DNA from 2 places in the Streptomyces sp. NPDC087906 genome. Region 2 is predicted to be linked to the other one. Evidence: riboswitches for the same ligand, from Rfam matches in the RefSeq annotation. Region 2 holds a riboswitch; the other holds the start of a gene.
The links. A riboswitch is a leader RNA that binds a small molecule or an ion and turns the genes downstream of it on or off. The one in region 2 is predicted to bind cobalamin.

Region 1 (3,971 bases), on a different contig from region 2:
GTTGCAGACGGCCGTCTCGCCGTCGTCCGTGACCTCCAGGATCTCCGTGCAGAGGTTGGACGAGTGAACGGTGCGGCCGGGCTCCGCCGTCTGGTTGGCCGTACGGTTCGACGCGTCCTTGAAGGTCATCCAGCCGTTGCCGGTCTGGGCGAGGGTGCGCATCATCCGCCCGTACAGGTCGCGGGCCGGGATCGTCCTGATCGCGAGGCCCGCCGCCTCGGCCGCGCGGTACGCCGTGTCGAACGCGTCGCCCCACAGGTCGACCAGCTCGGGCACGTCTGAGGGTGAGAACAGCGACCAGTCGGTGTCCGCCTCGACGCGTCGCATGAATTCGTCGGGGATCCAGTGCGCGAGGTTGAGGTTGTGCGTACGGCGTGCCTCCTCACCGGTGTTGTCCCGCAGTTCGAGGAACTCCTCCAGGTCGGCGTGCCACGTCTCCAGATAGACGGCGGCGGCGCCCTTGCGCCGGCCGCCCTGGTTGACGGCGGCGACCGAGGAGTCGAGCGTGCGCAGGAACGGCACGATGCCGTTGGAGTGCCCGTTGGTGCCGCGGATCAGCGAACCCCGGGAGCGGATACGGGAGAACGGGATGCCGATGCCGCCCGCGTGCTTCGAGAGCCGGGCCACCTGGTGGTAGCGGTCGTAGATCGAGTCGAGTTCGTCGGCGGGGGAGTCCAGCAGGTAGCAGGAGGACATCTGCGGGTGCCTGGTACCGGAGTTGAACAGGGTCGGCGACGACGGCAGATAGTCCAGCCGGCTCATCAGCCGGTAGAGGGCGGCGACTTCGTCCAGCGCGGCCGTACTGTCGTCCTCGGCGAGCCCGCACGCCACGCGCAGCATGAAGTACTGCGGGCGCTCGAAGACGTGGCGGGTGATCGGGTGGCGCAGCAGGTAGCGGCTGTAGAGCGTACGCAGCCCGAAGTACCCGAACCGGTCGTCGGCGGCCGGGTCGACGAGCGCGTCGAGCCGCTCGGCGTGCAGCGCCACGAAGCGGGCCGTGGCGTCGGCGATCAGCCCCTCGGTGTGTCCGACGCCGACCGAGGCGGAGAACGACACCGCGCCCTGGCCCGCGGCCTCGTCCGCGATGGAGCGGGTCAGCAGCCGGGCGGCGAGCCGGGAGTACGCCGGGTCCTCGGAGATCAGCCCGGCGGCGGCCTCGGTGGCCAGCTCACGCAGGCCCGCGGCGTCCGATCCGGCGTGCCGCCCCCGGAGCGCCGCCGCGGCGACCTTGCCCGGGTCGGTGTCGGGCAGATCGGCGGTGAGGTCCGTCAGCGTACGCAGCAGTGCCTCGCCTGAAGCGGCGGTGTGCGTGGCCGGACGGTCTGGCGCGATGGTCACGTGATGCTCTCCCTCGCTCGGACCGGGTCCGGCGGGCAGGAGGCAGGCGTACGACGGACCGCACCCGGAGCAGGGCGCACCGCCGTGTCCGCCGGCCCTACCGCGGGGCCCGGGACGTCTCGACGCCCGAATCGGCCGACCCGGACGCACCGCCGGCAGGTGTTCGGACTCGCGGGGTACGACAAAGCGCACCACAGCACACCGTTGCGGGACAGTTCCGGATTCGCACCGGATTCCCCTGTGTCGACAGCGAGACGAGCATACATCTGGTGGACGTTCCGGGAGCCACCCCCCACATGTTGTGTCGCGGCGAGTTTCGTCTGCTCGCTGTCAGCGCTGTGTCAGCGATTTCCGCTACCGTCCTGGAGACAAGGAGGTGTCCCCATGGCGGCGGTCGAAGGCAGGCACGGGATTCTTCCGGAGGAGTTCGACGAGGCGACCCGGGTACTGGCGAGGACCACTGAGGGCGTCCGGCTGGAACTCATCGACGGACGGATCAGGAGCAGGGCCGTGCCGGACGGTTCCCGCGGGCGCGTCGTTCAGTGGCTGACACGTATCTGCATGAGAGCGCGTCCTGAGCTGTGGCTCCATCCGGGGCAGGGGCTGAAGGTCCAGACGTATCGCAACGGCCGTGCTCGCCCGGACGGTGCCCTGGCGCCCAGCGGCGCTTTCGTCGGCCAGGGCGAGTGGGGCGACCCGGAACGGGTCCTGATGACCGTCGAGGTCACGTCGTACGACTCCGACACCGACGACCGAGCAGCTCAAGGAATGGGTGCGCTGAGGGCAGCGAAAACGGGCCGCCGGTGGTGCCGGCGGCCCGTTCCTGTCGCGGTTTCGCGGTGGCTCAGTGGGCCGGTTCCGCCGGGGTCGTCAGGGGGAGTTCGGCCTTGACGTCCGGGTCGCCCGCGTCCGCCGTGTAGTCCGACGCGCTCGTCTCGTCGATGCCGTCCGGTGCCTTGACCGCGCGCAGGATCAGGGTGAGGACCACCGTCACCACCACGTTCAGCACGAACGCGGTGAGGCCGATGTAGCCGATCTCGCCGAGGCCCGGGATCTCCTTCGACGAGCCGCCGAAGTGCTTCTGGGTCGGGCTCGCGACGCCGTACGCGGCGAGCGTCCCGTAGACCATGCCGACCGCCCAGCCCGCCAGCAGGGCCCAGCGGTGGAACCAGCGGGTGAACAGGCCGCCGACCAGGGCCGGCAGGGTCTGCAGGATCCAGATGCCGCCCAGGAGCTGGAAGTTGATCGCTACGGTCGGGTCCATGCCGAGGACGAAGACCAGCGCGCCCACCTTCACCAGCAGGGACACCAGCTTGGAGACCTTGGTCTCCTGCGCGGGGGTCGCGTCCGGCTTGATGAAGTCCTTGTAGATGTTGCGGGTGAAGAGGTTCGCCGCGGCGATCGACATGATCGCGGCCGGCACCAGCGCGCCGATGCCGATCGCGGCGAACGCGACGCCCGCGAACCAGTCGGGGAACATGTTCTCGAAGAGCTGCGGGATCGCCAACTGGCCGTTGTCGACCTTGATCCCGGCGGCGATGGCCATGAAGCCGAGCAGCGCCAGCAGCCCCAGCATCAGTGAGTACAGCGGCAGGATCGCGGTGTTGCGCCGGATCACGTCGCGGCTGCGGCTGGAGAGCGTCGCCGTGATCGAGTGCGGATACATGAACAGCGCGAGCGCCGAGCCGAGCGCCAGCGTCGCGTACCCCCACTGGCCGGCTTCGGGGGGCGCCAGCGCGCCGCGCGGTTTGCCGGTGGCCGGGTTGACCTTCGCGAAGGCGTCGCCCGCCTTGGCGAAGATGTCGTCGAAGCCGCCGAGCCGGATCGGGATGTAGATGATCGCCACGAGAATGACGATGTAGATCAGACCGTCCTTGACGAACGCGATCAGCGCGGGCGCCCGCAGCCCCGACGAGTACGTGTAAGCGGCGAGCACGGCGAACGCGATGAACAGCGGCAGGTCCTTGACGAACCAGTTGGTGTCGTTGCTGCCGCCGATGCCCATCACGTCGAGCACCGACTGGATACCGACCAACTGGAGCGCGATGTATGGCATCGTCGCGAGGATGCCGGTCACGGCGACCGCCAGGGACAGCGACTTCGAGCCGAACCGCCCCCTGACGAAGTCCGACGTCGTCACGTACCCGTGCTTGTGCGACACCGACCAGAGCCGGGGCAGGAAGGTGAAGATCAGCGGGTAGACCAGGATCGTGTACGGGACGGCGAAGAAGCCCGAGGCGCCCGCCGCGTAGATCGCGGCCGGTACGGCCACGAAGGTGTACGCCGTGTAGAGGTCGCCGCCGAGCAGGAACCAGGTCACCCAGGTGCCGAACGACCGGCCGCCCAGGCCCCATTCGTCGAGGCTGTGCTGGTTCTCCGCCCTGCGCCAGCGCGCCGCCAGGAACCCCATGGCGGTGACGGCCAGGAAGAAGAAGATGAAGACGCCGAGCGCGACGCCGTTCACACCGTCCTTCATCGCGACACACCTCCCTTGCGGGCGCGCTGGTCACGCTGCCACAGCTTGTAGGCGGTCATGGTCAGCGCCGTGGAGATGAAGACCCACAGCAGTTGGTACCAGTAGAAGAAGGGGATACCGATGAACGCCGGGTCGACCTTCGCGTACGAGCCGACCC
Region 2 (3,971 bases):
GCTGGCGTTCGCCGCCGGACAGCGACGGGAAGGCGCGGTCGGCGAGCGGCCCGATACCGACGCGGTCGAGCGCGGCGTCGGCGAGGGCGGTGTCCGCCGCGTTGTCGGCTTCCCAGAAGCGCTTGTGCGGGGAGCGGCCCATGGCGACGACTTCGCGGACGGTGAGTTCGAAGTCGCTCCCGCCGTCCTGCGGGACGGTGGCGAGCCGCTGGGCGCGGGCCTTGTGGGTCATGGTGTGCAGATCGGCGCCGTCGAGGAGGGCGCGTCCCGCGGTGGGCCGCAGCGTGCCGTAGACGCAGCGCAGGAGGGTGGTCTTGCCGCTGCCGTTGGGCCCGACGAGCCCGACCGTCTCGCCGGGGGCCGCCGTCAGGTCGACGGCTCGGACCAGTTCGCGGCCGGCCACGGTGTAGGACAGCCCTGCCACCCGCAGCTCGGCGGTCATACGGGGGCTCCTTCGGGCCGGCGGCGCATCAGCCACAGGAAGAACGGGCCGCCGATGAGCGCGGTCAGCACGCCGACGGGGACGTCCTGCGGCGCAGCGACGGTACGGGCGGCGAGGTCGGCGACGACCAGCACCACGGCCCCGCCGAGCGCGGCGACCGGCAGCAGGCCGCGGTGTCCGGCGCCGACGACCGCGCGGGCCGCGTGCGGTACGAGCAGTCCGATGAAGCCGACGGCGCCGCTCGCCGCGACCATGACGCCGGTCACGAGCGAGGCGACGACGAAGACGGCCGCCCGGAACGCCCCGGTGTTCAGGCCGAGCACGCTCGCGCCCTCCTCCCCCGCCAGCAGCAGGTCGAGCGGCCGGGCCAGGGTCATCAGCAGCGCCGTCCCCGCGGCCAGCACGACGCCGGGCAGGACGAGCGTGCCCCAGCGGGCGCTGCCGAGACCGCCGAGCGTCCAGTACAGGGCCTCCTGGAACTGCTCGGGCCGGGCGGCGACGACCAGCAGCAGGGTGGTGAGCGCGGAGAGGATGTACGAGACGGTCACCCCGGCCAGGACGAGTCTGCCGCCGGTCATGGCGCCGCCCCTGCGGGCGAGGCTGTAGACGAGGGCGAGCGCGACGAGCGACCCGGCGAAGGCGGCGGCCGGCATGGCGACGGTGGTGGTCACTCCCCCGCCGATGCCGAGGACGAGCACGGCCACGGCGCCGGTCGAGGCGCCGGAGGAGATGCCGAGCAGGAACGGGTCGGCGAGCTTGTTGCGCACCAGCGCCTGGAGGACCGTCCCGACGACGGCGAGCCCCGCGCCGACGATCGCGCCGAGCAGTACCCGGGGCAGCCGTACGTCGAGGACGATGGTCCGGTACGGGCTCGGCTCGGCCCGCCCGGTGAGGGCGGCGACGACGTCGCCGGGCCCGATCCGTACGGAGCCGAGCGCGAGCCCCGCGACGACGGCGGCGGCGAGCGCGACGACGAGGCAGCCGACCACGAGCGGGTAGCGCAGCCGCCGGTGCCCGCGCGGGCCGGGCATGCCGCGCGGGCCGGGTATGCCGTGCGGGCCGGGCGTGCCTGATATGCCTCGCGTGCCTGCCGGGGTGGTGCGGGGCACGGCGCTACTTCACGGTTCCGGGGTGGAGCTGGGCCGCGAGTTTCGCGACGGCGTCGGGGGCGCGTACGCCGAGGACGACGCTGGACAGCGGCATCACGGCGAATCGCTTGTTCCTGATCGCGGGGACGTCGGCGAGCACCGGGTCGTCGGTGAGCCGCTTCTCCTTCTGGGCGACCGTCGTGGAGCCGTAGTCGTAGATGACGACGGCCTGCGGCTTGCGGGCGACGACCTGCTCCCAGGTGGCGTCGCCGAACGACTTGTCCAGGTCGGCGAAGACGTTGGCGCCGCCCGCGCGGGTGATGAGTTCGTTGCCGATGCCTGCGCCGCCCGCCGTGAAGGCGGTCTTGTCGCCGCTGTCGTAGACGAAGACCGAGACGGGCTTGACGCCCTTCAGCTTGGCGGCCGTGCCCGCGACGGTCGCGCGGGCCCGCGCGATCCACTTCTCCGCCCGGTCGGGGACGCCGAAGGTGCGGCCGACCTCCCGTACCTCCTGGTAGACGTCGTCCATGGTGACGGCGCCCTTGGTGCAGCTCTCGATGTTGAGCCGGGTGCCGATGCCCGCGCCCTTGAGGTCGTCGCGCGCGCGGCCGTCCTTGGCGTCGAAGGCGCTGGCGTAGCCGCCGTAGACGAAGTCGGGATCGGCGGCGAGCAGCTTCTCCTTGGAGGGGTACTCCTTGGCCAGGACCGGCACGCTCTTGTACGCGGCTGCGTAGGCGGGCGAGATCGTGTCGTCCAGATAGGCGGTGCCGACGAGCGACTTCCGCAGGCCGAGGGCGAGCATCACCTCGGTGGCGTGCTGGTTCATGGTGACGACGCGCTCGGGCGGTGCCTGGTAGGTCGTCCGCACACCGCAGTTGGTGACGGTGTAAGGGAAGCCGGGGGCTGCCGCCTTCGCGGCGCCGGCCGCGGGCTTGTCCCCGGGCTCTTCCGTCGAGCCGCACGCGGCGAGCGGTACGAGCAGGGCGGGCAGTGCGGCGGCTATGAGTGCGCGGCGGAGCGCGGGCGGGACTGGCGGCATGGCTGAGCTCTCCTCCGGGGGGATTTCCGCGTCCCCTGGCTGGTGGAAGAAGGGCGGCAGGTCAGTTCCTGGCTGCCAAGCGCAATCGCTTGGTCACAGTGGCGGGACCGCGCCGGACTCGCACCGGCTTCCTGGCTCCTGCCGCCTCGGGCAGACGGTCAGTCTCTCAGACGACCGTGACGTCCTCTTCGGTGACCTTGCCGTCCACGATCCGGTAGGAGCGGAACTGGAACGGGCCGAGGCCGTCGCTGTCGGCGGTCGAGACCAGCACGTAGTGCGCCTCGGGCTCGTTGGCGTAGCTGATGTCGGTACGGGACGGGTACGCCTCGGTCGCGGTGTGCGAGTGGTAGACGATCACCGGGGTCTCGTCGCGGTCGTCCAGGTCGCGGTAGAGCTTCAGCAGGTCCGCCGAATCGAATTCGTAGAAGGTGGGCGAGCGTGCCGCGTTGAGCATGGGGATGAACCGCTCGGGCCGGTCGGTGCCCTCGGGTCCCGCGACCACGCCGCAGGCTTCGTCGGGGTGATCGCGCCGTGCGTGCGCGACGATCTGGTCGTACAGAGCCTGGGTGAGGGTCAGCATGAGTGAAATATAGGACGGCCGGGGGCCCGCCCACCGGGGAGGCCCTACTCGACGGGTGCGTAGGCGCCCGCTTCTTCCTCGGTGGCGGTGGCGGTGCGGCGCTTGAGGAGCCGCCAGCCGCCCACCAGGCCCACCGCCCACAGGGCGCCCACGTACAGGCAGACGCGCGCTTCGTGGTCGTAGGCGATCAGGCAGGTGACGAAGGCGAGGAAGACGAGGGCGACCCAGCTCAGCGCGGCGCCGCCGGGGGCGGGGAAGGCGGAGGCGGGCAGCCGGCCCGCTTCGACGGCGCGCCGGTAGCGGATGTGGCTGGCGAGGATCATCATCCAGGTCCAGATGCCGGCGGCGGTGCCCACGGACGTCACGTACCCGAACGCCTTCTCGGGGACGAGGTAGTTGAGGATCACGCCGACGCCCATCAGGGCGACGGAGACGCTGATGCCGAAGGCGGGTGTGCGGCGCGAGTTGAGCTTGCCGAACGCCTTGGGCGCCTCGCTGTTGGCGGCGAGGGCGCGCAGCATCCGGCCCGTCGAGTACATGCCGGAGTTGCAGGACGACAGGGCCGCCGTGAGGACGACGAAGTTGACGATCCCGGCGGCGAGCGGGATGCCGATCTTCTCGAAGGCGTAGACGAAGGGGCTGGTGCCGGCCGAGAACTCGGTCCAGCGGACCACGGCGAGCAGGACGGTCAGCGAGCCGACGTAGAAGATGATGATCCGCCAGGGCAGCGTGTTGATGGCCTTGGGGAGGGTCTTCTCCGGGTTCTGCGATTCGCCGGCCGTGACGCCGACGACCTCGACGGCGAGGTAGGCGAACATCACG

Region 1: another riboswitch for cobalamin. It lies ahead of ACZ63I_RS23560 (ribonucleoside-diphosphate reductase subunit alpha); the one in region 2 lies ahead of ACZ63I_RS16075 (ABC transporter substrate-binding protein).

Annotation. Positions count from the first base shown of each region.
Region 1 covers NZ_JBVJLC010000008.1:95,721-99,691, forward strand. The annotation lists gene ACZ63I_RS23560 (ribonucleoside-diphosphate reductase subunit alpha) at 1-1,338, opposite strand, end outside; cobalamin riboswitch at 1,476-1,601, opposite strand; partial or broken gene ACZ63I_RS23565 (Uma2 family endonuclease) at 1,723-2,094, shown strand; gene mctP (monocarboxylate uptake permease MctP) at 2,183-3,814, opposite strand; gene ACZ63I_RS23575 (DUF3311 domain-containing protein) at 3,811-3,971, opposite strand, start outside.
Region 2 covers NZ_JBVJLC010000004.1:529,661-533,631, forward strand. The annotation lists gene ACZ63I_RS16065 (ABC transporter ATP-binding protein) at 1-442, opposite strand, end outside; gene ACZ63I_RS16070 (FecCD family ABC transporter permease) at 439-1,473, opposite strand; gene ACZ63I_RS16075 (ABC transporter substrate-binding protein) at 1,556-2,569, opposite strand; cobalamin riboswitch at 2,612-2,744, opposite strand; gene ACZ63I_RS16080 (M67 family metallopeptidase) at 2,736-3,149, opposite strand; gene ACZ63I_RS16085 (amino acid permease) at 3,194-3,971, opposite strand, start outside.